4 regions of the Streptomyces sp. NPDC002817 genome follow, and region 2 is predicted to be linked to each of the others. Evidence: riboswitches for the same ligand, from Rfam matches in the RefSeq annotation. Region 2 holds a riboswitch; each other region holds the start of a gene.
The links. Region 2 has a riboswitch for cobalamin ahead of ACWD3I_RS17615 (cobalamin biosynthesis protein). Riboswitches for the same ligand answer to the same signal wherever they lie in the genome.
Positions count from the first base shown of each region.

Region 1: another riboswitch for cobalamin. It lies ahead of ACWD3I_RS21535 (ribonucleoside-diphosphate reductase subunit alpha); the one in region 2 lies ahead of ACWD3I_RS17615 (cobalamin biosynthesis protein).
Region 3: another riboswitch for cobalamin. It lies ahead of ACWD3I_RS14030 (ABC transporter substrate-binding protein); the one in region 2 lies ahead of ACWD3I_RS17615 (cobalamin biosynthesis protein).
Region 4: another riboswitch for cobalamin. It lies ahead of metE (5-methyltetrahydropteroyltriglutamate--homocysteine S-methyltransferase); the one in region 2 lies ahead of ACWD3I_RS17615 (cobalamin biosynthesis protein).

Region 1 covers NZ_JBSFUY010000010.1:201,142-208,634, reverse strand. The annotation lists gene ACWD3I_RS21540 (ribonucleotide-diphosphate reductase subunit beta) at 1-709, opposite strand, end outside; gene ACWD3I_RS21535 (ribonucleoside-diphosphate reductase subunit alpha) at 709-3,078, opposite strand; cobalamin riboswitch at 3,206-3,334, opposite strand; gene ACWD3I_RS21530 (GNAT family N-acetyltransferase) at 3,387-3,890, opposite strand; gene mctP (monocarboxylate uptake permease MctP) at 3,996-5,606, opposite strand; gene ACWD3I_RS21520 (DUF3311 domain-containing protein) at 5,603-5,860, opposite strand; gene ACWD3I_RS21515 (YbdD/YjiX family protein) at 5,987-6,187, opposite strand; gene ACWD3I_RS21510 (carbon starvation CstA family protein) at 6,159-7,493, opposite strand, start outside.
Region 2 covers NZ_JBSFUY010000008.1:72,586-80,078, forward strand. The annotation lists gene ACWD3I_RS17590 (alpha/beta hydrolase) at 1-345, opposite strand, end outside; gene ACWD3I_RS17595 (class II aldolase/adducin family protein) at 469-1,200, opposite strand; gene ACWD3I_RS17600 (lysozyme) at 1,397-2,146, shown strand; gene ACWD3I_RS17605 (inorganic phosphate transporter) at 2,291-3,544, shown strand; gene ACWD3I_RS17610 (hypothetical protein) at 3,579-3,800, shown strand; cobalamin riboswitch at 3,933-4,072, shown strand; gene ACWD3I_RS17615 (cobalamin biosynthesis protein) at 4,174-5,115, shown strand; gene ACWD3I_RS17620 (cobyric acid synthase) at 5,112-6,623, shown strand; gene cobN (cobaltochelatase subunit CobN) at 6,620-7,493, shown strand, end outside.
Region 3 covers NZ_JBSFUY010000006.1:117,972-125,464, forward strand. The annotation lists gene ACWD3I_RS14010 (hypothetical protein) at 1-403, shown strand, start outside; gene ACWD3I_RS14015 (hypothetical protein) at 400-978, shown strand; gene ACWD3I_RS14020 (formylglycine-generating enzyme family protein) at 979-1,887, opposite strand; gene ACWD3I_RS14025 (CoA-binding protein) at 1,922-2,329, opposite strand; cobalamin riboswitch at 2,479-2,638, shown strand; gene ACWD3I_RS14030 (ABC transporter substrate-binding protein) at 2,723-3,730, shown strand; gene ACWD3I_RS14035 (FecCD family ABC transporter permease) at 3,727-4,740, shown strand; gene ACWD3I_RS14040 (ABC transporter ATP-binding protein) at 4,737-5,507, shown strand; gene ACWD3I_RS14045 (hypothetical protein) at 5,679-6,380, shown strand; gene ACWD3I_RS14050 (SixA phosphatase family protein) at 6,377-6,919, shown strand; gene ACWD3I_RS14055 (DUF6210 family protein) at 7,043-7,348, shown strand; gene ACWD3I_RS14060 (hypothetical protein) at 7,345-7,493, opposite strand, start outside.
Region 4 covers NZ_JBSFUY010000021.1:106,939-114,431, forward strand. The annotation lists gene ACWD3I_RS32080 (FdhF/YdeP family oxidoreductase) at 1-820, shown strand, start outside; gene ACWD3I_RS32085 (YceI family protein) at 876-1,535, opposite strand; gene ACWD3I_RS32090 (sodium/solute symporter) at 1,627-3,225, opposite strand; gene ACWD3I_RS32095 (DUF485 domain-containing protein) at 3,219-3,563, opposite strand; gene ACWD3I_RS32100 (carbonic anhydrase) at 4,086-4,811, shown strand; cobalamin riboswitch at 4,868-5,090, shown strand; gene metE (5-methyltetrahydropteroyltriglutamate--homocysteine S-methyltransferase) at 5,249-7,493, shown strand, end outside.

The sequences.
Region 1 (7,493 bases), on a different contig from region 2:
GGTCGTCGAAGAGCTCGGGCTCCTCCTTGCGGACGGTGTCGACGACCTCGAACGCGAAGGACATGTGCATGGTCTCGTCCCGGAACACCCAGTTGGTGCCGGTGGCGAGGCCGTGCAGCAGACCCCGGCTGCGGAACCAGTAGACGTAGGCGAAGGCGCCGTAGAAGAACAGGCCCTCGATGCACGCGGCGAAGCAGATCAGGTTGAGGAGGAAGCGGCGGCGGTCGGCCTGCGTCTGCAGGCTCTCCAGCTTCTCGACCTCGTTGATCCACTTGAAGCAGAACTCGGCCTTCTCGCGGATGGAGGGGATGTTCTCCACCGCGTCGAAGGCGGCCGCACGGTCCTCCGGGTCGGGGAGGTAGGTGTCCAGGAGGGTCAGATAGAACTGGACGTGCACGGCCTCCTCGAAGAGCTGGCGCGACAGGTACAGGCGCGCCTCCGGGGAGTTGATGTGCTTGTAGAGGGTCAGCACGAGGTTGTTCGCGACGATCGAGTCGCCCGTCGCGAAGAAGGCCACCAGGCGGCCGATCATGTGCTGTTCGCCCTCGGACAGCTTCGCGAGGTCGGCGACGTCCGAGTGGAGGTCGACCTCCTCGACGGTCCAGGTGTTCTTGATGGCGTCCCGGTAGCGCTCGTAGAAGTCCGGGTAGCGCATGGGGCGCAGAGTCAGCTCGAAGCCGGGGTCGAGCAGGTTCTGGTTGCTGGGCATTACTGGCAGGCCTCGCAGGACTCGGGGTTCTCAAGGGAGCAGGCGAGGGCCTCTTCGGAGGTCACCTGCTGGACGGGAATGGTCTTCTCGGGCTGAGCCTGCGCCTGGGCCGCGCGGGCGATCCTCGTCGCCGGGCGCGAGCGCAGGTAGTACGTCGTCTTCAGACCCTGCTTCCAGGCGTACGCGTACATCGAGGAGAGCTTGCCGATGGTGGGCGTCTCCAGGAACAGGTTCAGGGACTGCGACTGGTCGAGGAACGGGGTCCGGTCCGCCGCCATGTCGATCAGGCCGCGCTGCGGGATCTCCCACGCCGTGCGGTACAGGTCGCGGACGTCCTGCGGCACCCAGGTGAAGCCCTGCACCGAGCCGTTGGACTCGCGCAGCGCCTCCCGGGTCTGCGCGTCCCAGACGCCGAGCTGCTTCAACTCGGCCACCAGGTAGGAGTTGACCTGGAGGAACTCACCGGACAGCGTCTCGCGCTTGAAGAGGTTCGAGACCTGCGGCTCGATGCACTCGTACACGCCCGCGATGGACGCGATGGTGGCCGTGGGGGCGATCGCCAGCAGCAGCGAGTTGCGCATGCCGACCGCGGCGACACGCTCCCGCAGCGCGGCCCAGCGCTCCGGCCAGGTGAGCTCCACGTCGTAGTGGTCGGGGTGCAGGACACCCTGCGCGGTACGGGTCTTCTCCCACGCGGGCAGCGGGCCGTTGCGCTCGGCCAGGTCGGCGGAGGCCTCGTACGCGGCGAGCATGATGCGCTCGGCGATCCGGGTGGAGAGCGCCCTGGCCTGCGGGGAGTCGAAGGGCAGCCGCAGCTTGAAGAAGACGTCCTGGAGGCCCATCGCACCCAGGCCCACCGGCCGCCAGCGGGCGTTGGAGCGGCCCGCCTGCTCGGTCGGGTAGAAGTTGATGTCGACGACCCGGTCGAGGAAGGTGACGGCGGTGCGGACGGTCTCGTCCAGCCGCTCCCAGTCGATGTCGTCGCCGAGCACGAACGCGCCGAGGTTGACGGACCCCAGGTTGCAGACCGCCGTCTCCCCGTCGTCGGTCACCTCCAGGATCTCCGTGCAGAGGTTGGACGAGTGGACGACGCTGCCCGCCTCGGCCGTCTGGTTGGCAGTGCGGTTGGCGGCGTCCTTGAAGGTCATCCAGCCGTTGCCGGTCTGCGCGAGGGTGCGCATCATGCGGCCGTACAGGTCACGCGCCGGGATGGTCTTCTTGGCGAGGCCCTTGGTCTCCGCCTCGCGGTACGCCGCGTCGAACTCCGCGCCCCACAGGTCGACCAGCTCGGGCACGTCGGCGGGGGAGAACAGGGACCACTGGCCGTCGGTGTTCACCCGGCGCATGAACTCGTCCGGGATCCAGTGCGCGAGGTTCAGGTTGTGCGTACGCCGGGCGTCCTCACCGGTGTTGTCCCGCAGCTCCAGGAACTCCTCGATGTCGGAGTGCCAGGTCTCCAGGTAGACCGCGGCCGCACCCTTGCGCCGGCCCCCCTGGTTCACGGCGGCGACCGAGGCGTCGAGCGTCTTCAGGAACGGGACGATGCCGTTGGAGTGCCCGTTGGTGCCGCGGATCAGCGAACCGCGGCTGCGGATACGGGAGTACGACAGTCCGATGCCGCCGGCGTGCTTCGAGAGACGGGCGACCTGGTGGTAGCGGTCGTAGATGGAGTCCAGCTCGTCCAGCGGGGAGTCGAGGAGGTAGCAGGACGACATCTGGGGGTGCCGGGTGCCGGAGTTGAAGAGCGTGGGGGAGGAGGGGAGGTAGTCGAGGCGGCTCATGAGCCGGTAGAGCGCGGCGACTTCGTCCAGGGCCCTGGCCGTGTCGTCCTCGGCGAGGCCGGACGCCACCCGGAGCATGAAGTGCTGGGGGGTTTCGATGACCTGACGCGTGATCGGGTGCCGCAGGAGGTAACGGCTGTGCAGGGTGCGCAGCCCGAAGTAGCCGAAGCGGTCGTCGGCGTGCACGTCGATCAAGGCGTCGAGCCTGGAGGCGTGCACCCGGACGAACTCCGCCGTGCGGTCCGCGACCAGGCCCTCACGGTGGCCGACCGCGACCGACCCGGTGAAGGTCGTGACGCCCTGCGAGGCGGCCTCGGCGGCGATGCTGATCGTCAGCAGCCGGGCGGCGAGCCGGGAGTAGGCAGGGTCCTCGGAGATCAGCCCCGCGGCCGCCTCGGTCGCCAGCTCGCGCAGCTCCGACTCGTCGGCCCGGGCGGACCGGCCGCGCAGCGCGGCGGCGGCGACCCGTCCGGGGTCGGCGTCGGGGAGGTCGGCGGTCAGCTCGGTCAGGGTCCGCAGCAGCGCGGTACCGGGACCGTCGGTCTCCGCCTGCGTCACTGAAGCCGGGTCGACTGGCGCGATGGTCACGTGGGGGCTCTCCCTCGCTCGGCACGGGGGCCTTGCGGAGGGCAGGGGGCAGCACACGAGCGCACGGGGCGTCGCGTCCACCGGCCCACTCCACGAGGCCCGGACGTCTTGGCACCCGGGCCACGGCGGCCTGGGCACACTGTCGACAGGTCCTCGGACTGACTCTCATATGTGCTTATGCACGCATGAGTACACCGTTGCGGGACAGTTCCGGATTCGCACCGGATTCCCCTGCGGCGACAGCGAGCATGAGCATACATCTTGTGCCGGGTTCTGTTGGCACCCCTAGATGTTGTGTCGCAGCGACTTCAGAGAGTCAACTCGTAGGTGAGAAGCGTGAACTCGTCACCCGGGATCGGATTCCAGTCGCGTGCGGGGACGCGGGTGAAGCCGAGACGTTCGTAGATGCGGTGCGCGGCGTGCATGATCTGCTGCGTCGACAGGACCATGCCGGTGCAGCCGTCGGCTGCTCTGGCCCGGTCGACGCAGGCGCGGACGAGGGCTTCGCCGGCTCCTCTGCCGCGGGCCGCCCGGGACACGGCCAGCATGCGGATCTCGGCCTCTCCGGGGCGGGCGAGGTTCGCCATGGGGCCGCCGGCGGGGACGTACGTGACGGTGCCGACGGGCTCGCCGCCGAGGGAGGCCACGAGCACTTCGGCCGCGGCGGCCCGCTTGGTGACGTCTCTCAACTCGCCGAGGTACCAGTCGCTCTCGCCGAAGGTCAGGAGGCCGTCCAGGAGGTAGGCCTGGGCTGTGATCTCGCCGATGACGGCGTACTCGGTGGGGTTCGCCGGCCGGATCTCTATGTCCATGCAGGTGAGTGTGCACGAAAGCGGGCCGCCGTTGGTGGTGCTGTCGGCGGCCCGCTGCGGGTGGTTCGTGGCTGGTCGCGCAGTTCCCCGCGCCCCCAGGTCTCTTCAGTGAGCGGAGTCCGCAGTCGCCGGCGGCAGCTCCACCTGTACGCCCGGGTCGCCGGCGTCCGCCGTGTAGTCCTCGGGGCGCGTCTCGTCGACGCCCTCGGGGGCCTTCGCGGCCCTCAGGACGAATGTGAGGACCACCGTGACCACCACGTTGAGCACGAACGCCGTCAGACCGATGTAGCCGATCTCGCCGATGCCCGGGATCTCCTTCGACGAGCCGCCGAAGTGCTTCTGGGTGGGGGAGGCCACGCCGTACGCCGCGACCGTGCCGTAGATCATGCCGACCGCCCAGCCGCCGAGCAGCGCCCAGCGGTGGAACCAGCGGGTGAACAGACCGCCGACCAGTGCCGGGAAGGTCTGGAGGATCCAGATGCCGCCCAGGAGCTGGAAGTTGATGGCGACCGTCTTGTCCATGGTGAGGACGAAGACCAGGGCGCCCACCTTCACCAGCAGCGAGACCAGCTTGGAGATCTTCGTCTCCTGCGCCGGCGTCGCGTCCGGCTTGATGAAGTCCTTGTAGATGTTGCGGGTGAAGAGGTTCGCGGCCGCGATGGACATGATCGCCGCCGGCACCAGCGCACCGATGCCGATCGCCGCGAAGGCCACGCCCGCGAACCAGCTCGGGAACATGTCCTCGAAGAGCTGCGGGATCGCCAACTGCGGGTTGGTGACGTCGACGCCGGCCGCGATCGCCATGAAGCCCAGCAGGGCGAGCAGGCCCAGCATCAGCGAGTACAGCGGCAGGATCGTGGTGTTGCGGCGGATCACCTCACGGCTCTTGGAGGAGAGCGTCGCGGTGATCGAGTGCGGGTACATGAACAGCGCGAGCGCGGAGCCCAACGCCAGCGTGGCGTACGTCCATTGTCCCGCCTCGGGCGGGATCAGGCCGCCCGCCTTGGCGGCGGTGTACTTGTCGTTCGCCGCGCCGAAGATCTCGTCGAACCCGCCCAGCTTGATCGGGATGTAGATGATCGCCACCGCGATGACGATGTAGATCAGCGTGTCCTTCACGAACGCGATCATCGCGGGGGCCCGCAGACCCGAGGAGTAGGTGTACGCCGCCAGCACACCGAAGGCGATGAGGAGCGGGAGGTCCTTGACGAACCAGTTGGTGTTCTCCCCGCCGCCGACGCCCATCACGTCCAGCACCGCCTGGATGCCGACGAGTTGGAGGGCGATGTAGGGCATCGTCGCCAGGATGCCCGTGACGGCCACCGCCAGCGACAGGCCCTTGGAGCCCCACCGGCCGCGCACGAAGTCGGACGTCGTCACATAGCCGTGCTTGTGGGAGACCGACCAGAGGCGGGGCAGGAAGGTGAAGATCAGCGGGTAGACGAGGATCGTGTACGGCACCGCGAAGAAGCCTGCCGCGCCCGCCGCGTAGATCGCCGCCGGTACGGCGACGAAGGTGTACGCGGTGTAGAGGTCGCCGCCGAGCAGGAACCAGGTGATCCAGGTGCCGAACGACCGGCCGCCCAGGCCCCATTCGTCCAGCGTGTGTTCGTTCTCGGCCTTGCGCCAGCGCGAGGCCAGGAAGCCCATGACCGTGACGGCCAGGAAGAAGATGATGAAGACGGCGAGTGCCACGCCGTTCACGCCGTCGTTCACTTGGAGGCACCTTCCCGGCGGGCGCGCTGGTCACGCTGCCACAGCTTGTACGCGACCATCGTCAGCGCGGTGGAGATGAGCACCCACAGCATCTGGTACCAGTAGAAGAACGGGATGCCGATGAACGTGGGGTCGACCTTGGCGTACGAGCCGACCCACAGCATGGCGACGAACGGTGCCAGGAGGCACAGGGCGATGACGACCCGCACGGGTGTCACCACCGGTGGTCTGGCCTCGGGCGAATCTGTTGACATACGGCGGCTCCGATCCCCTCACTGATCACCGTGTAACGCGCAGGCAATCTAGGTCACGGTGTGACAGGAGTGGAAGACCTCGTCCGCATATCGGTATGTCGATTCAGTGAAGGTCCGACATCGGTGTCAGCAGCAGCGGAATCCCTGCCGTGGGTCCGCCTCCTGCCGGTCCGTCCGCATCCGCTCGAACGCCCGCCGGGTCGGCACGTCCGCCTGCGGGTGGTCCCGGCGGACGTGCGCGACATAGCGGTCGTACGCCGACTCGTCGGTCAGCTCGCGCACGTACCAGCGCACGCCCCTAACTGCCCGCCGCAGTGCCGACCTCATGGCGTGCCTCCTCCTTCTCCTCCCGGGTCGGGAACAGCCCGTCCGGGGCGACGATCTTCGACTCGACGTACGGCGACTCGCTGAGCGTGGAGAGCGCGGGACGGCGTACGTGCCGGACGCAGACCCGCAGGGCGTCGGCGATCACCACGACGATCAGCAGCGCGAGGACGGCCGTCAGTACGCCGTCCACCGTGGAGTTGGTGACCACCGTGCGCATGTCGTCCATGCTCTTGGCGGGCGGCAGCACCTCGCCCCGGTCGATGGCGTCCTGGAAGATCTGGCGCTGTTTGAAGAACCCGACCTTGGGATCGCTGGAGAACACCTTCTGCCAGCTCGCCGTCAGCGTGACCGTGGCGTCCCAGGCGAGCGGGATCCCGGTGATCCAGGCCCACTTGAGGCGTCCGGACTTCACGAGCAGCGTGGTGCAGACGGCCAGGGCGACGGCGGCGAGGAGCTGGTTGGAGATGCCGAAGATCGGGAACAGCTGGTTGATCCCGCCGAGGGGTTCGTGGACGCCCACCCAGAGGAAGTACCCCCACAGTCCGCACACGATCGCGCTGGTGATGACCAGGCCGGGCTTCCAACTGATGTTCTTGAAGGGCTTGATGACGTTGCCCAGCATGTCCTGGAGCATGAACCGGCCCACGCGCGTGCCGGCGTCGAGCGCGGTCAGGATGAACAGCGCCTCGAACATGATCGCGAAGTGATACCAGAAGGCCCTCAGGCTCCCGCCGGTGACCTTGGAGAAGATCTCCGAGACCCCGACGGCCAGGGTGGGCGCCCCGCCGGTCCGGGACAACAGGCTTGATTCCTCGACCCGTTCGGCCGCCCGGGCCAGGTCGTCGGGGGAGATCGCGTAGCCCCACCCGGTCACCACCCGCGAGGCCTCCTGCACGGTCGTGCCGATCGCTCCCGAAGGCGCGTTCATCGCGAAGTACAGGCCCGGGTCGATGATGCTCGCCGCCACCAGCGCCATCACGGCGACCGACGACTCCATCAGCATGGAGCCGTAGCCGATCATCCGGACCTGCGTCTCCTTCTGGATCATCTTCGGCGTGGTGCCGGAGGAGATGAGGGAGTGGAAGCCGGACAGGGCGCCGCAGGCGATGGTGATGAAGACGAAGGGGAACAACGACCCCGCGAAGACAGGGCCGTTGCCGCGCGAGGCGAAGTCGGTGACCGGGTCCATCTTCAGGGTCGGCAGGGAGACGACGACACCGAGTGCGAGCAGGAAGATCGTGCCGATCTTCATGAACGTGGAGAGGTAGTCGCGCGGTGCGAGCAGCATCCACACCGGCAGGATCGA
Region 2 (7,493 bases):
CCACACCTTGTCGCCGGGTCGCAGGGTGCCGTGGGTGACGCGTTCCAGGCGGCGTACGACGGTGTCGGCGGAGTGGGACGCGGTGTCGAGGACGGGGCCGACGACCGCGTGGGCGGTGTCGCCGGAGAGGCCGTAGGTGCCGGGGCGCAGGGCGGCCAGGTCCCGGGTGAGCGCGACCTGGCCGGCGGCCGTGGCGTGCACGGTGAGCCGGGGTTCGTTGGGCAGGGGACGGCCAGGGGGCGCCTTCAGCGCGGCGTCGCTGGCGAGTCGTCCGGCGGCGACGCTCGCGGCGCCGGCGGCCAGGGCCATGGTGACGGCTGCGGCCGTCGCTTTGACAGTGCGCACCCGTCCAGTGTCCTGGCGGACCCGGTCACGGGCCAGTGGGAGGGCGATTCGGAGTGACGCGGGACAGTTCGCCGCCGCCGTGCCCGGTCATTGCCGGGACGGCCGGGCGCGCACGGACCCGCGTCACCCGCGCTGCCCGTACCCCCGTAGCCGCTCCCCCGCCTCCGCCACCTGTTCCTGCGACAGCAGGGTCGGGGTCAGGCCCGGCACGGAGGACGCCGTCAGCCACAGGCGGCACATCCACTCGAGCTGGGCGGTGCGGTCGTAGGCCTGGTCCAGGGTGGTGCCGTAGGCGATCGTGCCGTGGTTGCGCAGGAGGCAGCCGGTGCGGTCGGCGAGGGCGTGGAGCATGTTCTCGGCCAACTCCTGGGTGCCGTACGTCGCATACGGGGCAACCCGGACGGCTCCGCCGAGGGCGCCGGACATGTAGTGGATCGCCGGGAGCTCCGGGACGAGCGTCGAGACGGCCGTCGCGTGGACGGCGTGGGTGTGGACGACGGCGCCGGCGTCGGTGGTGCGGTAGATCGCGAGGTGCATGGGGAGCTCGCTCGTCGGGACGAGCGAGCCCAGGACCCGGCGGCCGTCGAGGTCGACGCCGGTCACGTCGTCCGGTGTCAGCCGGTCGTACGGCACACCCGAGGGCGTGACCAGCACGGTGTCGCCGACGCGGACGGAGACGTTGCCGGAGGTGCCGACGACGAGTCCGTCAAGGACGGTGCGGCGGGCGGTCGCGACCAGCGCCTCCCAGGCGGGCACCTCCTCGGCGCGCACACTCCGCTTCCACGGCTCCGGCACATCCTGTGCGCCCTCTCCGGCGCCCCGCCCGTCCCCTTGGTCGCGTCGCTGCTCAGCCATGCCGCGATCCTGTCAGGTGGGGCCGCCGAACGCGGCCGGGCGGGGGCACTTTAGGGCGGAGGCCAGGCGTCCGGAAGGTCGCAAATACGGACACTTCCCCCTTCGCTGCGGCTTGGCCGTAGAGCGCCGAGCATGCGCGGATCTTCCAGTAATCTCTGCCTGTTTTGTCGTGCACGTCGCCATTCCGGGGGGACATATGGCCCGTGATCGCACACCTTCCCGTCACCGCGGCCGCGTCCTTGCCGCGTCCGTGGCAGCGCTCACCCTCGCGGGGACCGCGCTGGCCGAGTTTCCGGCTTCGGCGGCCGGTAAACCCAAGGGGCACGACGTCTCCTCGCATCAGAAGAACGTCGACTGGCCGAAGGCGAAGTCCAAGGGGGCGAAGTTCGTCTACGTCAAGGCGACCGAGTCCCACACCTACCGCAACCCGTACTTCAACCAGCAGTACGACGGCGCGCGCAACGCGGGCCTGATCCGCGGGGCCTACCACTTCGCCCTGCCGAACAAGTCGTCGGGCAAGGCACAGGCGGCGCACTTCGTACGCAACGGCGGCGGCTGGAGCGCGGACGGCTGGACGCTGCCGCCGGCTCTCGACATCGAGTACAACCCGTACGACAGCAAGCACAAGTGCTACGGCCTGAAGAAGGCCGGCATGGTCAGCTGGATCAAGTCCTTCAGCAACGAGGTGAAGCGGCTGACCGGGCGCCGCCCGGTGATCTACACGACCGCCCACTGGTGGAACACCTGCACCGGCGGCAGCGGCGCCTTCGCCTCCAACCACGCGCTGTGGGTGGCCCGCTACAACTCGGCGGACGCCGGGGCGCTGCCGACCGGATGGGGCTACTGGACCATCTGGCAGTACGACAACAGCGGCAGCCTGCCGGGGGATCAGAATCTCTTCAACGGGTCCCTGGCACAGCTGAAGAAGTTCGCCCGGGGCTCGTAACCGCGCGGCGGTCGGGCCGCACCGGAGGATCGGAGGGGAAACCCTCGATTCCAGACACCCTGCGGCCCGCCTCAGTTCACCTTCCGTTCACCCTGGTTACCTACGTTCGACCAGCCAATGACGCTCGAACGATTGCCTGGGTAAATGGAAAACTTCTCGCTGATCCTCGCGATTGTGGTAGTAACCGCACTTGCGTTCGATTTCACGAACGGTTTTCACGACACCGCCAACGCGATGGCCACGACCATCTCGACCGGTGCACTCAAGCCCAAGGTCGCGGTGGCCATGTCCGCCGTGCTGAACCTTGTGGGCGCATTTCTCTCCGTGGAGGTCGCCAACACGATCTCCAAGGGTCTCGTCGACGAGAGCGGCATACGTCCCGAGGTCATCTTCGCCGCCCTGGTCGGCGCGATCCTCTGGAACCTGCTGACCTGGCTGGTCGGACTCCCCTCCAGCTCCTCGCACGCCCTCATGGGCGGTCTGATCGGCGCCACCATCGCCTCGGCGGGCATGGGCGCGGTCCACGGTGACGTCCTGGTCACCAAGGTCCTGATCCCGGCGATCGCGGCGCCCATCGTCGCGGGCCTCGCCGCGATGCTCGCGACCCGCCTCTCCTACTCCATGGGCAAGAAGGCCGACGGCAAGGCCGCCGCGAAGGGCTTCCGCGCCGGCCAGATCGCCTCGGCGGGCCTGGTCTCGCTGGCCCACGGCACGAACGACGCGCAGAAGACGATGGGCATCATCACCCTCGCCCTGGTCGCCGGCGGCGCCGTCGCCCCCGACTCCGACCCGCCCACCTGGGTCATCCTCTCCGCGGGTCTCGCCATCGCGCTCGGCACCTACCTCGGCGGCTGGCGCATCATCCGCACGATGGGCAAGGGCCTGACCGACCTCCAGCCGCAGCAGGGCTTCGCCGCCCAGACCAGCGCGGCCACGGTCATCCTGGCCTCCTCGCACCTCGGTTTCTCCCTCTCCACCACGCACTCGGTCTCGGGTGCGGTGATGGGCGCGGGCCTCGGCCGCAAGGGCGGCGTCGTCCGCTGGTCCACGGCGACGCGGATGTTCGTGGCGTGGGGCCTGACCCTGCCGGCCGCGGCCCTGGTGGGCGCACTGGCGGAGTGGGTCACCGGCTTCGGCGACTGGGGCACGGCGGTCGTGGCGGTCTTCCTCATCGCCTCGAGCGCGGCGATCTGGAAGCTCTCGCGCCGCGAGGTCATCGACCACACGAACGTCAACGACAGCGACGAGGAGCCGGCCGGCGTGGTGACGACGGCGATCGCCGCGGTCACCCCTCCCCCGGCGGGCACGGTGACCGAGGACCTCACGGCCACGATCCCGGCCCCGGCCCCGGCCCCGACCGCAGCCCCGGAGCCCGCCGCTCCGCCGGCCGCCGTCTGAGCCCGCCGCACCCAGGAACGAAGGAATCACCGACATGAAGATCGACTGGGAAGCGCTGGGCTCCGTCTTCGGCGTCAGCCTCGTGGTCACCGTGGCCCTCGTGGCCCTGTTCACCCTCGGCATCATGGGCCTCTCCCGCCAGGAACGGGCCACCGCACAGGGCGGATCCGCGGCCCTCGCGGTCACCGGCGCGTACGCCTGCTTCGCGGCCTGCGCGGCGGCGGTGACGTACGGGATCTATCTGATCGTCGCCTGACGCGACGAGCGAACACCCTGTGGGGTGCGGGACGGTTCACCGTCCCGCACCCCACGTTTTTGTCAGGCCCGCAACCCCCCGTATGTGGGCCTCAGCACACTCTCCCGTCCCAGGTCAACGGCAAGTTGACGGCCCTTCCGGGCCCATGGTGGACTGCCGGAGCCATGTACGACGGCAGAAGAGGAAGCCGGTGGAAGTCCGGCGCGGTCCCGCCACTGTCACCGGGGTAGGTAGCCCCGGGAGCCAGGAACTCTCGTCGTCGGTCTCGTCGAACCAGGGCGTGGACACCCTGAGTGAGGACATATCGCCATGCTCGCCTGCCGTTTGAGATACCGCTCCAGGTCGCTGCCCGACGCCACGGCCGGCTGAGCCGATGCGTGCCGATCGCGTCTTCGCGTACGGCGCCGCCGCCGGACTTCTCGGTGACCTGCTGCTCGGTGATCCACGCCGGGGGCATCCGGTCGCCGTGTTCGGGCGGGCCGCGGGTGCCGTGGAGCGGGTGTTGTGGCGGGACCACCGGGGTTGGGGGGCCTTGCACACCGCGGTGTGCGCCGGGGGCGCCGTCGTGCTCGGTGCCGTGGCGCAGAAGGCCGTACGTCCCTCCCCCGCCGCCTCCGTCGCGCTGACCGGTGTCGCCACCTGGGCCGTCGTGGGCGGCACCTCGCTCGTGCGCGAGGCACGAACCGTCGGGCGTGCCCTGGAAGTCGGGGACGTCGTGGCGGCGCGGGAGCGGCTGCCTCATCTGTGCGGGCGGGATCCGCAGACCCTGGATGCCGACGGGATCGCCCGGGCCGTGGTCGAGTCCGTTGCCGAGAACACCTCCGACGCCGTCGTGGGGGCCCTGGTATGGGGAGCCGTCGGTGGCGTGCCCGGGCTGCTCGGGTTCCGTGCCGTCAACACCCTTGACGCCATGGTCGGGCACAAGTCGCCGCGTCATCGGCGGTACGGCTGGGCCTCGGCCCGGCTCGACGACGTCGCCGGGTGGCCGGGGGCTCGGCTGACCGCCGTACTGGCCGCTGTCGCCGGGAGCGATCCGCGGGGGGCCGTACGAGCCTGGCGTGCCGACGCCGGCGAGCATCCGAGCCCCAACGCCGGGCCCGTGGAGGCCTCGTTCGCCGGGGCCCTGGGCGTGCGGCTCGGCGGGACCTTGTCGTATGCGGGGCGCGTCGAGCACCGGCCCGTGCTGAACCAGGAGGGGCGTTCCGTGGAGGTCCACGACATCGAGCGGGCCGTACGGCTGTCCCGTCGCGTCGGTCTGCTCGCGCTCGGCGTCAGTGTCGCCGCGCGGGTCGCTCTCAAGGCGCGTGCGTCATGACCGGCGGTGGGCTTCTCGTCGCCGGCACCACCTCCGACGCGGGCAAGAGTGTCGTCACCGCCGGGATCTGCCGGTGGCTGGTACGGCAGGGGGTGAAGGTCGCGCCCTTCAAGGCGCAGAACATGTCCCTCAATTCCTTCGTGACCCGCGAGGGCGCCGAGATCGGGCGGGCTCAGGCCATGCAGGCCCAGGCCTGCCGTGTCGAGCCGACCGCGCTCATGAATCCCGTGCTGCTGAAGCCGGGTGGTGAGCAGAGCAGTCAGGTCGTGCTGCTCGGCAAACCGGTCGGTGAGCTCAGTGCGCGCGGCTACCACGGGGGACGCCAGCAGCAGTTGCTCGGCACGGTGCTGGACTGTCTCGCCGAACTGCGGGGCACGTATGACGCGGTGATCTGTGAGGGGGCCGGCAGTCCTGCCGAGATCAATCTGCGGCGGACCGACATCGTCAACATGGGCATCGCCAGGAATGCCCGGCTTCCTGTCCTCGTCGTCGGCGACATCGACCGCGGTGGCGTCTTCGCCTCCTTCTTCGGGACCGTCGCGCTGCTCTCGCCGGAGGACCAGGCCCTCGTCGCCGGGTTCCTCGTGAACAAGTTCCGGGGCGATGTCAGCCTCCTGGAGCCCGGGCTCGACATGCTCCACGGCCTCACCGGGCGGCACACGTACGGTGTGCTGCCCTTCCGGCACGGGCTCGGCATCGACGAGGAGGACGGGCTGCGGGTCTCCCTGCGGGGGACCATACGGGAGTCGAACACGGCCCCGCCCGTCGGCGAGGACGTGCTGCGGGTCGCCGTCTGCGCGATTCCGCTCATGTCCAACTTCACCGACGTGGACGCCCTCGCCGCCGAACCGGGCGTCGTCGTGCGGTTCGTGGACCGGCCGGAGGAACTGGCCGACGCCGACCTCGTGGTGATCCCGGGGACCCGGGGAACGGTCCGGGCGCTGGAGTGGCTGCGGGAGCGGGGTCTGGCTGAGGCCCTCAAGCGCAGGGTTGCCGAGCGGCGGCCCGTCCTCGGCATCTGCGGTGGCTTCCAGGTCCTCGGCGAGCACATCGAGGACGAGGTCGAGAGTCGGCAGGGCCAGGTGGACGGGCTTGGGCTCCTTCCCGTGCGGGTGCGGTTCGCCCGCGAGAAGACCCTCACCCGGCCGGTGGGGGAAGCCCTCGGCGAGCGGGTCGAGGGGTACGAGATCCATCACGGGATCGCCTCCGTGACTTCAGGGGAACCCTTCCTCGACGGGTGCCGGGTCGGCCAGACCTGGGGCACCCACTGGCACGGCTCGCTGGAGTCGGACGGATTCCGGCGGGCCTTCCTGCGCGAGGTGGCGGCCGCCGCGGGCCGCCGTTTCGTGCCGGCCCCTGACACGTCGTTCGCCGCGTTGCGCGAGGAGCAGCTCGACCGGCTCGGCGACCTCATCGAACAGCACGCGGACACGGACGCGCTGTGGCGGCTCATCGAGTCCGGCGCGCCGCAAGGACTGCCTTTCATTCCACCGGGAGCGCCTGCATGAGCACTGTGTTGTTGTTGTCGACCGCCGACACGGACCTGCTGGCGGCCCGCGCCGCTTCCGGTGCCGACTACCGGATCGGCAACCCGACCCGCGTGGACGTCGCCGAGGAGCTGCCCGCGCTCGTCGAGGGCGCCGACATCGCCGTCGTACGACTGCTCGGCGGCAAGCGTGCCTGGGAGGACGGGCTGGCCGCGCTGAAGGCCGCCGGTATCCCGACCGTGCTGCTGGGCGGAGAGAGCGTTCCGGACGCCGAGTTGATGGCCGAGTCGTCGGTGCCTGCCGGTGTCGTGGCCGAGGCGCTCAGATATCTCGTCGAGGGCGGGCCCGCCAACCTGACCGAGCTGGCCCGGTTCCTGTCCGACACCGTGCTGCTGACCGGTGAGGGGTTCGTCGAGCCGCAGAAGATGCCGGAGTACGGCGTCCACGGCGAGCGGACCCATGTGGAAGGCCGCCCGACCATCGGCGTGCTCTTCTACCGGGCCCATCAACTCAGCGGCAACACCGCCTTCGTGGACACCCTCTGCGACGCCATCGAGGCACGCGACGCCAATGCCCTTCCCGTGTACTGCGGTTCGCTGCGCGGGGCCGACGCGGAGTTCTACGAACTGCTGACCAAGGCCGACGCCCTCGTCGCCACCGTCCTCGCCGCCGGCGGCACCCACGCCTCGCAGGCCTCGGCGGGCGGTGACGAGGAGGCCTGGGACATCGGGGCGCTGGCCGACCTGAACGTGCCGGTGCTGCAAGGACTCTGCCTCACGTCGTCCAAGGCCGCCTGGGACGAGTCCGACGCCGCCCTCTCCCCCATGGACGCGGCGATGCAGGTCGCGATCCCCGAGTTCGACGGGCGGCTGATCACGGTTCCCTTCTCCT
Region 3 (7,493 bases), on a different contig from region 2:
GGAGTCCCTCACCCGGCTGCTCGCCGAACTGCGCAAGGCGGCCGGCAGCTCCCAGGAGGCCAACCGGGTGCACGCCACGGTCGCCGACGAGGTCTCGGAGACCACCCGCAAGGTCGGCGTGGCCATGCAGCTCCTGAGCGACAACAGCGAGCGGATGTACTCCTACATGGACGCCCTGGAACGGGTGCTCGCCCTGCTCCAGAACGACCGGCCGGTCGGCTATGGCCCGCTGCCGATGTCGAACTCCGACGGCATGGCGAACGGCTCCCACAACGGAGGACGGGGGAACGGCCATGGCGGCGGCGCGCAGCCCCCGTCCGAGACCCCCCGGCCGGACGGCGGGGCCGGGACACCGCCGCCCCGCCGCCCCGGTGACGACTGGTACGGGCAGGACCAGGGATGAGGAGGCGCCCGACGGGCACCGGCGTCGCCCCGCGCCACCTCGCGGGCTGGCTCTTCGCGGACCTGTTCCTGGTGCTGTTCCTCGTCGTGCTCGGCATGGTGGCGTCGGACGGCACGGACGAGGCGTCGGGCACCGGCAAGAAGCCGAAGCCGTCCGCGTCACCCTCGGCCGCCTCGCCGTCCCCCTCCCGAACCGCCAAGGGCCCACTCGGACTCGACCCCCAGCGGCACACCTTCACCGTGTCCCTTTCCTCCGGGGCGACCGGGCGCGCCTCCGGCAGGGGCACCCTGAACGCGGCCGACCGCAAGAAGGTCGTCGCGGCCCTGGACAAGGAGATCCGCAAGAGCGCCGACGGCCGCCGCATCGGCATGGTCATCACCTTCGGAGTGGCCCCGCAGGCCCAGCTGGGGGCGGCGACGGACCTCGCGGAGGACGTGAACCGCATCCTCAAGTCAGGGCGCCCGCAGGCGTTCTGCGGGGGGAACGTCGGTACGCGGCCGTTCTGGTCCGGGGGTTCGGCGGACCGGGTGGAGATCGAGCTGTACTACATCAACGCGTGCGAGGGTCAGGGGTAGTCAGGACCTCCGTGCGCAACGGAAACCCGTGTGCCCACTGGAGCTGTCAGGGGTGTTGGCGCTGCGCGCGGCCACCCGGTAGCGGTTGCAGTAGGACTTGTGGCACATGTACGAGCCACCGCGGATGACCCGGGCGGCGTGTTCACGGCTCCACCGGTCGGCGCACCATTCCCATACGTTGCCGGACACGTTGTGGAGCCCGAACCCGTTCGGTTCGAAGGCGTCCACCGGAGCCGTGCCGCGATATCCGTCGGCGGCGGTGTTCCTGGTGGGGAAGGCGCCCCGCCAGATGTTGCAGCGGTACGTGCCGTCGGGGTCGAGTTCGTCGCCCCAGGGATACCGCTTCTGCTCCAGACCGCCGCGGGCCGCGTACTCCCATTCCGCCTCCGTGGGCAGCCGCTTGCCCGCCCAGGCCGCGTAGGACGCCGCGTCGTGCCACGACACATGGACGACCGGATGGTCCGCCCGGTCCTCGACCGAACTGCCGGGCCCCTCAGGCCGGTTCCAGAGCGCTCCCTCGACCCCGCACCACCAGGGCGTGTCCTCGGGTCGCGGGGCGCCGCGGCGGAGCGTGGCGGGCAGGAAGCCGGCGAAGACGTACGACCATCCCAGGCGCTCGGCATCGGTGGCGTACCCGGTGTCGGCGACGAACCCGGCGTACTGCTCATTGGTCACCGCGCACGCGTCGATCCGGAAGGGTTCGACCCGCACCGCCCGCACCGGACCCTCCCCGTCGGCGGGGAACCCCTCCGCGTCCTGCGCGCCCATCAGGAACTCGCCACCGGGCAGCGCCACCATGCCATCGTCCGGACCCCGGGGAGCCCGTGACGGCGGTACGACCCGCGGCTCCTCGCTCGGGCCGCCTCCCGACGGCATGCAGCAGCGGGCGGGTGACGGCGACTCGTGCATGGCGCGAGGCTAGGCGACGTTCCTGTGCGGCCGGTCAGCCGAGCCGGGGGATCTCGATGGCGGGGCAGCGGTCCATGACCATCTCCAGACCGGCGGCCCGGGTGCGCTCGTAGGCGGCCTCGTCGATCACTCCGAGCTGGTACCAGACGGCCCCGGCGCCCTTCGCGACGGCCTCGTCGGCGACGGCACCGGCGAGGTCGCTGTTGACGAACACGTCCACGACGTCGACGTCGAAGGGGATCGCCTCCAGCGAGGGGTAGCCCTGCTCGCCGTGGACCGTCTCCGCCTTGGGATGCACAGGCACGATGCGCTTGCCGTACCGCTGCAGCACGTCCGCGACGCCGTAGGCCGCGCGCCGCTGGTTCGACGACAGGCCCACGATCGCCCAGGTGTCGCCGCTCTCGGTGAGGATCTTGCGGATCGTTGCTGGGTCGCCGTACACGCTCGGCCTCCTCGGAAGTCCTGCCAGGGCTGATGTGCGCGACAACAGCGGACGCGGCTCGTCGATTCCCGCAGAGCGCCGGACCGGTCTCCCTCCGGTCCGGCACAGCCGTTCGAAAAGGGTACGCACCGCCGTGATAGCTTGCCGAGGCCAGTCGAACCCATGGACGTGGGTCAGGGAATCCGGTGCGAATCCGGAGCTGACGCGCAGCGGTGAGGGTGACGGGCGGGGCCTTTCGCCACTGGATGTCGTACGACGTCCGGGAAGGCGCCCCGGCCCGGCGGAACCCGAGTCCGAAGACCTGCTGGCGGCCCCCGCGGCCGACCTGCGGCGGGGGAGCACCGTACGACCGGGCTCCGCGTTCGAGCCCTCGACGACTGAGGACCGACTCCCGTGCCGCACGCGCGTTCTGCCACCCTGCTCGTGGCAGGAACCCTGCTCCTGACCGCCTGCTCCGACGCCGACTCGACCGATGCCAAGCCCGCCGTCACCCTGAAGAACTGCGGCCACACCGTCAGCGTCGCTTCGCCCCCGAAGCGGGCCGTCTCCCTCAACCAGGGCACCACCGAGATCATGCTCTCCCTCGGTCTCGCCGACCGCATGGCGGGCACGGCGACCTGGACCGACCCCGTGCTGAAGGGACTGGAGAAGGCCAACGCGAAGGTGGCGCGGATCGCCGACAACGCCCCTTCCTACGAGCGGGTCCTGGAGGCCGAACCCGACTTCGTCGCCGCCTCCTTCGTCTCCACCCTCGGCAAGGGCGGCGTCGCCACCCGCGAACAGTTCGACAAGCTCGGCGTCCCCACCTACGTCTCCCCGTCCGACTGCGCAGGCAAGGACAACGACAGCGGCGGCGACGGGTCGCGGAGCAAGGCTCTCGGCATCGACGCCGTCTACGGCGAAGTCCGGGACCTGGCCAAGGTGTTCGGGGTCGAGGAACGCGGCGAGAAGCTGGTCGCCTCGCTCAAGGAACGGATGCGGAAGGCCACTTCGGGCCTCGACGCCTCGGACGTGACCCTCCTGTACTGGTTCGCCAACTCCGAGTCGCCCTACATGGCGGGCTGTTGCGGCGCACCCGGCATTATCACCCGGACCCTGGGCGCGAAGAACGTCTTCGACGACACGCACGAGGAGTGGCCCCAGATCAACTGGGAGACCGTCGCCGACCGTGACCCCGACGTCCTCGTCATCGGCGACCTCACCCGCAAGTCCCAGACCGCCGAGTCGGCCGACAGGAAGATCGCGTTCCTGGAGTCGAACCCGGTCACCAGGAACATGGCCGCCGTCAGGCACAAGCGGTACGTGCTGCTCAGCGGACAGGCCATGAACCCGACCATCCGCACCATCGAGGGCGTGGAGAAGGTCGCGGCCGGACTCCGCGAGTCCGGGCTCGCCAAGTGACCGCACGGCCTCTTGCCCTCGGGGTGGCGGGGGCCTTCCTGCTGGTCGCCTCCGTCGCCGTGGCGATCACCATCGGCCCGGCGGACATCCGGGTCCAGGACGTGTGGTCCACCGTCATCGCCCATCTCGGCGTCGGCACCTCGGAGTTGACGCCCATCCGGGACGGCATCGTCTGGCAGCTCCGGCTGCCCCGCACCCTCCTCGCGGCGGTGTGCGGGGCCGGACTCGCCGTGTGCGGTGCGGTGATGCAGTCGCTGCTGCGCAACCCGCTCGCCGACCCGTTCGTCCTCGGCGTGTCCTCGGGCGCCTCGACGGGGGCCGTCGCGGTGGTCGTCCTCGGTGTCGGCGCGGGCGCGGTGTCCGTGCCGACGGGGGCGTTCGTGGGCGCCCTGGTCTCCTTCGCGCTGGTGCTGTTCCTCAGCCACACCCTCGGCGGCAGCACCGACCGGGTCGTCCTGGCCGGCGTCGCCGCCATGCAGCTCTTCTCCGCGCTGACCTCGTTCATCGTGCTGACCGCGGCCGACGCCGAGACCACCCGGGGCGTCCTCTTCTGGCTCCTCGGCTCGCTCAGCGGCGCGGGCTGGACCGACGTATGGGTGTGCGCGGCCGTGCTCGCCCTCGCACTGGGGGTGTGTCTGACGTACGCCCGTACCCTCGACGCCTTCGCCTTCGGCCAGGACGCGGCGGCCGCGCTCGGGGTGGCCGTCGCGCGGACGAGGCTGGTCCTCCTGTGCGTCACGGCCCTGCTCACGGCCGTGCTGGTCAGCTCCGCCGGGGCGATCGGCTTCGTCGGCCTCGTCCTGCCGCACGCCGTGCGCGCCCTCGTCGGCGCGGGCCACGCCCGGCTGCTGCCGCTGTCCGCGCTGGCCGGGGCGGTGTTCCTGGTGTGGGTGGACACCCTGGCCCGCACCGCGCTCGACCCGCAGGAGGTGCCGGTGGGTGTGGTGACGTCACTGATCGGAGTGCCGGCGTTCGTGGCGGTGCTCTACCGGACGAGGAAGGTGCGATGAGCCTGCGCGCGGACCGTGTCGGCCGTACGACCGACGGCCATCTCATCCTCGACGGCGTCACCCTCGCCCCCGAACCGTGCTCCGTCGTCGGGCTGTTGGGCCCCAACGGCTCCGGCAAGTCCACCCTGCTGCGGCTGCTCGCGGGGTTGCTTGCACCGACGGCAGGGGTGGTGACCCTGGACGGCGCTCTCCTGTCCGGCCTGCCCCGGCGCGAGGTCGCCCGACGACTCGCCGTGGTCGAACAACAGGCGGACACCCAGGTCGAGTTGACAGTCCTCGACGTCGTACGACTGGGTCGCGTCCCGCATCGCCGCGCCTGGACGCCTGCGACCGAGCAGGACGAGAAGGCCGTACGCGCGGCCCTGGAACGCACCGGCCTCACCGAACGCGTCCACCAGCCCTGGCACACCCTGTCCGGCGGCGAACGCCAGCGGGTGCAGATCGCCCGTGCCCTCGCCCAGGAACCCCGCGAACTCCTCCTCGACGAACCCACCAACCACCTCGACATCCACCACCAGCTGGACCTGCTGGACCTGGTCGCCGGGCTCCCCGTCACCACCGTCGTCGCCCTGCACGACCTCAACCTCGCGGCGATGTACTGCGACCACGTCGTCGTCCTGCACGCCGGCCGCGTGCACTCCCGCGGTGCGCCCGGGGACGTGCTGACGGAGGAGCTCATCGCCGAGGTGTACGGCGTGCGGGCGGCCGTGAGCAGGGAGGGAGCGGACGGACGGCCGCACGTACGGTTCCTGGGGACGCTGCTCTGAACGCCTGTTCGGCCGACCGGTCGCGAGGTACCGTGCGGGCAGTCCGCACACAGGGGGTGGCCGATGTCCGGACACGTCACGCGTGCCGTGCCTGCCGTCGGACTCCGCCACCCTGACCGGAATCCGGGCCACCTGCCTGCGCACGACCCCGACCCCGCCTACGCTCACCACGTGCTGCACATCATCGACGCCCGAACCGGCGCCCCCGTCCCTGCCCGCCGTGGCCCGACCCGCGTCGAGGCACATGTGCCGGGCTACGACGGCACCGCCCTGCGCGTGCTGCTCGTCGCCGACGTCCTCGCACGCGCCCTGGAGATCGGCGGCACACCCGTCTGGTCACTGCTCAGCACCGAACAGGACCGGGCGGAACTGCGGGCGGGTGCGGCGGCCCTCGGCATCCGGCCCTTCGAGGACGGCCGGGACAGCGGCCCGGGGACGGGCGGGTCCCAGGTCATCCACGTGGTCGGCGAGGGCGGGGCGACACCCGACGGGGTGCGGGTCACCGTCGCGCCGGTCGCGGGTGCCCCGGAAGGAGCCGACCCCGGTGTGCTCCGTCTCGCGTTCCTGTCCAGCCGCCACGGCCTGCCCGTACGCCTCGACGCGGCCGCCGTGTCGGAGGCCCACGACACGCTCGCACGCTGGCGCCGAGCCGTCGCCGCATGGGCGCGCAAACCGTCGAAGCCCGTCCCCGAGGACGTGCGCGGAGAGCTGTGTACCGCCTGGGAGGACGATCTGGACGTCCCCGGGGTGCTGCGCGTCCTGCACCGGGTCGAGACCTCCGACCTCCCGGAGGGCGCCCGCTTCGAGACGTACGCCTACGCCGACCGGCTCCTCGGCCTGGAACTGACCCGCGACCTGGGGACCTTCGCGTGATCGCGCGTGCCGGAGCGGGCCCGCTGCGCCGCCTGGTCGTGCTGCGGCACGCCAAGTCCGCCTGGCCCGAGGGCGTCCCCGACCACCAGCGCCCCCTGGCCCCGCGCGGCCGCCGGGACGCACCCGCCGCGGGCCGCGCGGTCGTCGAGGCCGACTTCCTGCCCGACCTCGCGCTGTGCTCCACCGCCGTCCGCGCCCGTCAGACCTGGGACCTCGCCTCCGGCCAGTGGGGCACTCCGCCGCCGGTCCGGCACGACGGGCGCCTCTACGGTGCCGACGTGGCCGAACTCCTCGAGGTCGTGCACGAGGTGCCCGCCGAGGTCGAGACGCTGCTGCTGGTCGGCCACAACCCCGGTCTGGAGGAGCTCGTCGTCGATCTGGCGGGCGACGGCCTCGACGACACCCTGGAGCGGGTCCACGTGAAGTTCCCGACCGCGGCCATCGCCGTGCTGACCTGGCGCGGCACCGGGTGGGAGGCCCTGCTCCCCGGCACGGCACTGCTGACCGCGATGACGGTGGCGAGGGGCAAGAAGGAGTGACCGAGGCCAAGCGGTACGTCTTCCTCGACCCCGACGGCACCGGAACCGATCAGGGCTGGATGTTCGTGGTCGTCGCGGCGCCGACCGGCGTGGTCCATGGAGCCCAGGGCGGGGGTTACGCCTGTGCCCTACGAGCAGGAGGGCTATCTGCTCCCTGTGTTCGGGCGGGACCTCGACGACGAGCTGAAGCAGATCTTCGTGCGGGGACTGAAGGGATGGGGTTCGCGCGGCCTGGACTGGCCGGAGGAGCTCCTGGCCCGGCTCAGGAAGGCGGTCGCCGTCCGCCTCCACGGCTCCGCCAACCGCGACGACACCTGGCCCAGCACCCTCGTCCTGGACGAGTCCCGCCTCGCCGAGGCCGACGAGGCGTGGGTCCCGGTGCTCACCCCCGACGGACCCGGCTTCCTGGTCCGGGAGAACTCCGACTAGCCGACGTGCACCCGGGGCCGTCGCTCCGGGTCCGGCTCGGCCCGCCGCAGCACCACCTCGGGGGTGGCGTGCGGCCCCGGGTGCCGGGCCGTCTGCTCGCTCAGCCCTTCCCGCAGCCACTCCCGGCAACGGGCCCTGGCATCGC
Region 4 (7,493 bases), on a different contig from region 2:
CTGCCGTCTGACCGCGCACATCTCGACGAAGCTCAACCGCTCCCACACGGTGTGCGGACGCACGGCGCTCATCCTGCCGACGCTCGGCCGCAGCGACCGGGACGTCCAGGCAGGCGGGGAGCAGTTCATGACGGTCGAGGACTCCATGAGCGAGGTCCACGCCACCCGCGGCCGGCTCGCCCCCGCGTCCGCGCGGCTGCTGAGCGAGGTCGCCATCATCAGCCGCCTCGCCCGCAAGGTCCTGGGCTCCGCACCCGAGATCCCCTGGGAGGACTTCGAGGCCGACTACGGCCTCGTCCGCGACCGCATCTCCCGAGTCGTCGAAGGCTTCGAGGACTTCGACGAGCGGGTCCGGCGCCCCGGCGGCTTCCGGCTGCCCAACCCGGTCAACGACAGGGTTTTCCGGACGCCCGGCGGGAAGGCCGTCTTCAGCGTCAACGACTTCACGATGCTCCGGGCCCCGAAGGGCCATCTGATCCTGCAGACCCTGCGCTCGCACGACCAGTGGAACACCGTTCCCTACGCGATGGACGACCGCTACCGGGGCATCAAGGGCGGCCGCCGCGTCGTCCTCGTGAACTCCGCCGACCTCGCCGACCTCGATCTGCCGGACGGCAGCCTCGTCGATCTGGTCAGCGTCTGGTCCGACGGATCGGAGCGCCGCGCGGACGCCTTCCGTGTCGTCGCCTACCCCACTCCCCGGGGTTCGGCCGCCGCGTACTACCCGGAGACCAATGTGCTGGTGCCGCTCGACAGCGTCGCGGACATCAGCAACACGCCGACGTCGAAGAGCGTGATCGTCCGGCTGGAACAGCGGTAGTCGCCTTCTGGCCACGGCTGTTCGACAACGTCACTGCCCGCTGAGCCGGGGCGGGTCAGCCGACGGGCGCGGTGCGGATCGCCGCGATGTCGAACTGGAGGCGGACCTTCTCGCTCACCATGGCGCCGCCCTCGGCCAGTTTGGAGTTGTAGTTCAGGCCCCATTCGGAGCGGTTGATGGTGGTGGTGCCGTCGAAACCGGCCCGCTGGTAGCCGAAGGGGTCGGTGACATAGCCTATGTAGGTGAGCTCCAGGACCACAAGGCGGCTGGCGGCCTTGATGGTGAGGTCGCCGGTCATGCGGTAGACATCGTTGCCAACCATCTCCACGGCGGTGCTCGCGAAGCGCATGCGCGGGTAGTTGCGGGCGTCGAGGAAGTCACGGCCCACGAGGTGGGCGTCGCGCTGTTCCACGCCGGTGTCGACGCTGCCGGTCGACAGCACGATCTCCGCCTGTGAGCGGGACGGATCGCGACCGTCGAAGTACAGGCGGCTCTGGTACTCCGGGAAGGCTCCGCGGACCGTGGTCACCATCGCGTGCCGTACGGAGAAGCCGATCCTGCTGTGGGCGGGGTCGATGACCCATTCGCCGGTCAGGGGCGCCAGCGCCGGGTCCGGGAGGAGCGCGGTGCCGGCAGCCGTTGACATGGTGGGGGGCTGGGGCATGACGGTGTGCTCCGTGCGGCGGAACGAAGTGTCACGGCTGAACAATTTCATGATTCACCTAGTTACTGTACGGGAGTTGTCGCCGCAAGCCCTGATCAACGATGAACAAAAACTCCACAAATTCCCCATGCCATGGTCGAGTTCACTCCTGGTCCGCTCCGACGAGGGTGCGGACCTCGAAGTCCTCATAACTTTCGGGCGATTGCGGCCTGCTCAACACCGAGCCCAGCCAACCGAGGAGGAATCCGGCCGGAATGGAGACAATGCCGGGATTCTGCAGGGGAAACAGGGCGAAATCGGCGGACGGGTAGAGCGAGGAGGGAGTCGAGGAAACCACCGGCGAGAAGACCACGAGCAGGACGGAGCTCAACAGGCCGCCGCAGAGGCTGAGCAGGGCGCCCTGAGCCGTGAACCGCCGCCAGAACAGGGTGTAGACGAGTGTCGGCAAGAGGGCGGAGGCAGCGATCGCGAAGGCGAGGAATGCCAGTGTCGCCGTGTTCGCACCCCAGGAGATCAGCGCGAGCAGCATGCCGAGGACACCGATGACGGCCGCCGCGAGACGGGCCACGGCCAGTTCCTCGGTCTCCTTCGCCCGGCCCTTGCGGATCACCTCGCCGTAGAGGTCGTGGGCGAGGGAGGAGGCCGCGGCCAGGGTGAGGCCCGCGGCGACGGCGAGGAGGGTGACGAAGGCCAGACAGGACAGCAGGGCGGTCAGGATGCCGCCGCCGAGGTCCTGGGCCAGCAGCAGTACGGCGGCGTCACCCTTGCGGTCGGTCTGCGCGATGGTGTCGCGCCCCACGACGGCGGTGGCGCCCAGGCCGAGGATGCCCGCGGCCAGACAGACGAGGCTGACCAGGCCCATGGCCCACACCACCGAGGAGCGCAGAACGCTGACCTGCTTCGGGGCGAGGAGCCGCATCATCACGTGCGGAAGCGCGGCGAGGCCGAGCACGATGGCCAACTGGAGGCTGAAGAAGTCCAGTTTGCTGGTGGTGCTGCCGCCGTAGCGCAGCCCGGGTTCGAGGAACCGCTGGCCCTGACCGCTGTTGTCCGCGGCGGCGGCCAGCAGGGCGTCGAAGTTCCAGTCGAAGCGGTGCAGCACCATCACGGCGGTCACGGTGACCCCGCAGATGAGCATCACGGCCTTGACGACCTGGATGAACGTGGCGCCGGGCATGCCGCCGATGGCGGCGTACACGATGACGATGGTGCCGATGACCACCACGCACAGGGTGCGGGTGGTGGCGCTGGGCTCGCCGGTGAACTGGGTCAACAGCGCGACACTGCCGACGAGTTGGGCGACCAGATAGAGGGTGGCGATGACGAGGGTGCAGACGGCCAGGGCAAGGCGTACCGGGCGCTGCATGCGGGGCAGGCGGTACGCCAGGGTGTCGCCCAGGGTGAACCTGCCGGCGTTGCGCAGGGGTTCGGCGATGAGCAGCAGGACCATCATCCAGGCGACGGCGGTGCCGCACAGATACAGCAGCCCGTCGTAGCCGGTCAGGGCGACCAGCCCGGTGCTGCCCAGCAGGGTCGCGGCCGACAGGTAGTCGCCGCACATGGCCAGCCCGTTGCGCAGCGGCGACATCATGCGGTTGCCGAGGTAGAACTCGCTGATCTCGTCGCCCTGCGGTGCGGTCAGCAGCGCGGTGAAGAGGGTGACCACGACCACGGACAGGAAGAGCACGAGCGTCAGTTGCAGGCTGAAGCGGTCCACGACAGCGGCACCGGTCGTCACCATCGGCGGCGGTCCCCCTCTCGGGGAGCGGCGCTCACTCGCGCTCGCCCTGCGGCCTCCTGGTGGTGGGCGAGCCTGCGCAGACCTCGGACGACGGGTGTGACGTGGGTGCGGTGGTGCACGAGGTAGCGCCACACGATGACGCCCATCAGCACGAACTGCCCGAGCCCCAGAGCCAGTCCCAGGGTGAGGTGGCCGCCGAGGGTGCGGTTCATCAGTGCGGGGACGAAGCCGGACAGCAGGACGTACACCAGGAATCCGCCGACGGCGACGGCCGTGGCCCGCACTCCGAACTGCCGGTGGGCGCGGCGGAGTGTCCGGTAGGCGGGATCGTGCGCCACCGTCGGCCGCTCCGTGGATTCTTGGGGAGTTTCGGAGTACGGCGGCGGCGCGCCGAACGGCATGGAGTGCCGTGACACAATGCACCTTCTTCGCTGCTTTGCGCGGAGGCAGGCCAGAGCCACGCTCTGTGCGGACTTCGTGGGGGATTTGTGAATCAGAAATTCGCGTGATGCGAATTGTCACAACGGGGTCGGGACGGGGATTCTCGCAGCGCCCACGTTGAACTATCAACGGGACGAACAAGGCCGATTCCCGCCCTGACTCATTCACACGCTCCGGCGTCCGCGACGCCTCCCACACAGCCTGCGGAAAGGGCTCTCCAGGGATCAGGTCTGAACCTTCTCTCGAGCCAGGTTGTCTCAAATGCAGTGCACAGCAAGGCAGTTGCCGAGGCCGCCGCACCAAGGACGGCACCAGGAAAGACCAAGATCCACCCAAGATCACGTCACGCTTTCCCCGCGCTTCACCATGGTTTGGCAACGCGACAGACCGGTGCCGGACTCGGTCATACGTTCGTCGCCGTGAACTCTCAAGACACTCCCCACAGAGCCGGGCGCCGCGCACTCCTGCGCGCCGGGCTCACCGGTGCCGCGGCTCTCGGCGCCGGCCTCACGCTCGGCGCGACCCCCGCGTCGGCGACCCCCACCGGCACGCGTCCTCGACCCGGCACTCCCGACGAGGCGCTGCGGGAACTGGCGGCGGGCAATCTGCGCTGGCGCACCTACCGCGAGCGGCACCCCGACGAATCACCCGCCGTCCGTCAGGCCCTGGCGACGGGGCAGCATCCCTTCGCCCTCGTCCTCGGGTGCATCGACTCCCGGGTGCCCCCGGAGCTCGTCTTCGACCAGGGCCTCGGCGATCTGATGACGGTGCGCAGCGGCGGTGAGGTGCTGGACGAGGCCGTGCTCGGCAGTGTCGCGTACGGAGTGCTGGAACTCGACATACCGCTGGTGCTGGTCCTGGGGCACCAGTCCTGCGGCGCCGTGAAGGCCGCCGTCGAGACCGACGTCTCCGGTGCGCAGCTGCCGGCCCACATCCAGTACCTGGCCGACCAGATACGACCGAACATAGACCGCACCAAGGACGGCGACGCCCGCGTCGACGCGACCATCGACGCCAACGTCCGGGCCATCCGCTCCCGCATCGCCGCGGAGCCCGACCTCGCCGCGAAGGTGGCCGCCGGTGAACTGGCCGTCGTAGGGGCCCGTTACGAGCTGACCACCCAGCTCGTGCACCGCATCTCCTGAACCGACGACGGGGGGCGCCGCCGATGAACTCACCGGCGGCGCCCCCGTCCTCGTGTATAGGCTGAGCACGCAGCTGGTTCGCCCTGTCCGCCAGGCAGGAGCGTCGTAAGAGGGAACCCGGTGGGAATCCGGGACTGCCCCGCAGCGGTGAGCGGGAACGACCGCCGTCACACGCACTGGACCCGGCAAGCGGGTCTGGGAAGCGACGGCCATTAGGTGCCTCGTACATCACGAGGTGTGCCCGCGAGTCCGAAGACCTGCCACTGCCCGGGTACGACCGACTCGTACCCGGAGATCCCGGTGACCTCGTGGGCGGGTCGGCGAACACTCAAGGCGGGCACAGGTTTTCGTGCGGCCGCCCGGAGTGCCGTTTTCCCTTCGCGTTCTCCCCCGTCGCCGGGGTCGTGCTACGAGAACAGCTCGCGAAGGAGAGTTCCGTGACCACCGAGTCCGCAGCCGCGGCAGCGCACGCCACCGTGTACGGCTACCCGCGCCAGGGCCCGAACCGGGAACTGAAGAAGGCGATCGAGGGCTACTGGAAGGGCCGCGTCACCGCCGACGCGCTCCACCGGACCGCCACCGAACTGCGCCGTTCGAACTGGCGAGAGCTGGCAGACGCCGGCCTCCACGAGGTGCCGACCGGCGCCTTCTCGTACTACGACCACGTCCTGGACACCACCGTCATGGTCGGCGCCATCCCCACCCGCCACCGCGACGCCGTCGCGGCGGACGCACTGGACGGCTATTTCGCCATGGCCCGCGGCGGCCGGGACACCGCGCCGCTGGAGATGACGAAGTGGTTCGACACCAACTACCACCACCTCGTCCCCGAGTTGGGGCCGGACACCGTCTTCGCCGCGGATGCCTCGAAGCAGGTCGCCGAGGTACGGGAAGCCCTCGCGCTCGGTCTGGCCGCCCGGCCTGTCCTGGTCGGCCCGGTCACCTATCTGCTGCTGGCCAAGCCCGCCCCCGGGGTCGCCGCCGACTTCGACCCGCTGACGCTGCTGGACCGGCTGCTGCCCGTGTACGCCGACGTCCTGTCGGTTCTGCGGGCCGCCGGCGCCGAGTGGGTGCAACTGGACGAGCCCGCGCTCGTCCAGGACCGCACTCCGGCGGAACTCGGCGCCGCCGCCCGCGCCTACCGTGAACTCGGCACTCCGACCGACCGGCCGAAGCTGCTCGTGGCCTCGTACTTCGACCGCCTCGGACAGGCCCTGCCCGTTCTGGCCAAGGCACCTGTCGACGGGCTCGCCCTGGACTTCACGGGCCCGGCCGCCGCCAACCTCGACGACCTCGCCGCCGTGGGCGGACTGCCGGGCAAGCGGCTGGTGGCCGGGGTGGTCGACGGGCGCAATATCTGGATCAACGATCTGGAGAAGTCACTGTCCACGCTGGGCACCCTGCTCGGCCTCGCCGACCGGGTCGACGTGGCCGCTTCCTGCTCCCTGCTCCACGTCCCGCTCGACGTCACGGCCGAACGCGACATCGCCCCGCAGATCGCCCGCTGGCTCGCCTTCGCCCGGCAGAAGACGTCCGAGATCGTCACACTGGCACACGGCCTGGCCCGCGGCACCGACACCATCGCCGCCGAACTCGCCGCGAACCGCGCGGACCTGGCCTCCCGAGCGGCCTCCCCCATCACCCACGACGACGCCGTGCGCGCCCGGACGGCCGCCGTCACCGATGCCGACGCCCGCCGCCCACAGCCGTACGCCGAGCGTGCCCTGGCCCAGCGCGCCCACCTGAAGCTCCCGCCGCTGCCCACGACAACCATCGGCTCCTTCCCTCAGACCGGCGAACTGCGCACGGCACGCGCCGACCTGAAGGCCGGACGCATCGACACGGCGGCGTACGACAAGCGCATCGAGGCGGAGATCCGCGAGGTGATCTCCTTCCAGGAGAAGACCGGCATCGACGTCCTCGTGCACGGCGAGCCCGAACGCAACGACATGGTCCAGTACTTCGCCGAACAGCTCACCGGCTACCTCGCCACCCGGCACGGCTGGGTCCAGTCCTACGGCACCCGGTACGTCCGGCCGCCGATCCTCGCCGGCGACATCTCGCGCCCCGAACCGATGACGGTGCGCTGGACGGCGTACGCCCAGTCCCTCACCGACCGCCCGGTCAAGGGCATGCTCACCGGTCCGGTCACCATGCTCGCCTGGTCGTTCGTCCGCGACGACCAGCCCCGCGGCGAAACCGCTCGCCAGGTCGCCCTCGCCCTGCGCGACGAGGTGAACGACCTTGAGTCGTCCGGCACTTCGGTCATCCAGGTCGACGAGCCGGCGTTGCGCGAGACCCTGCCACTGCGGACCGCCGACCGGCCGGCCTATCTGGCCTGGGCCACCGAGGCGTTCCGGCTCACCACGGCGGGCGTACGGTCCGAGACGCAGATCCACACCCATATGTGCTACGCGGAGTTCGGTGACATCGTCGGGGCGATCGACGACCTCGACGCCGATGTCATCAGTCTGGAGGCGGCCCGCTCGCACATGCAGGTGGCCGGTGAGCTGGCCGCGCACGGCTATCCGCGCGAGGCGGGCCCGGGGGTGTACGACATCCATTCGCCGCGGGTGCCGAGTGCGGCGGAGGCCGCGGCCCTGCTCCGCAAGGGACTTGAGGCCCTGCCGGCCGAACGGCTGTGGGCGAACCCCGACTGCGGTCTGAAGACCCGCGACTGGC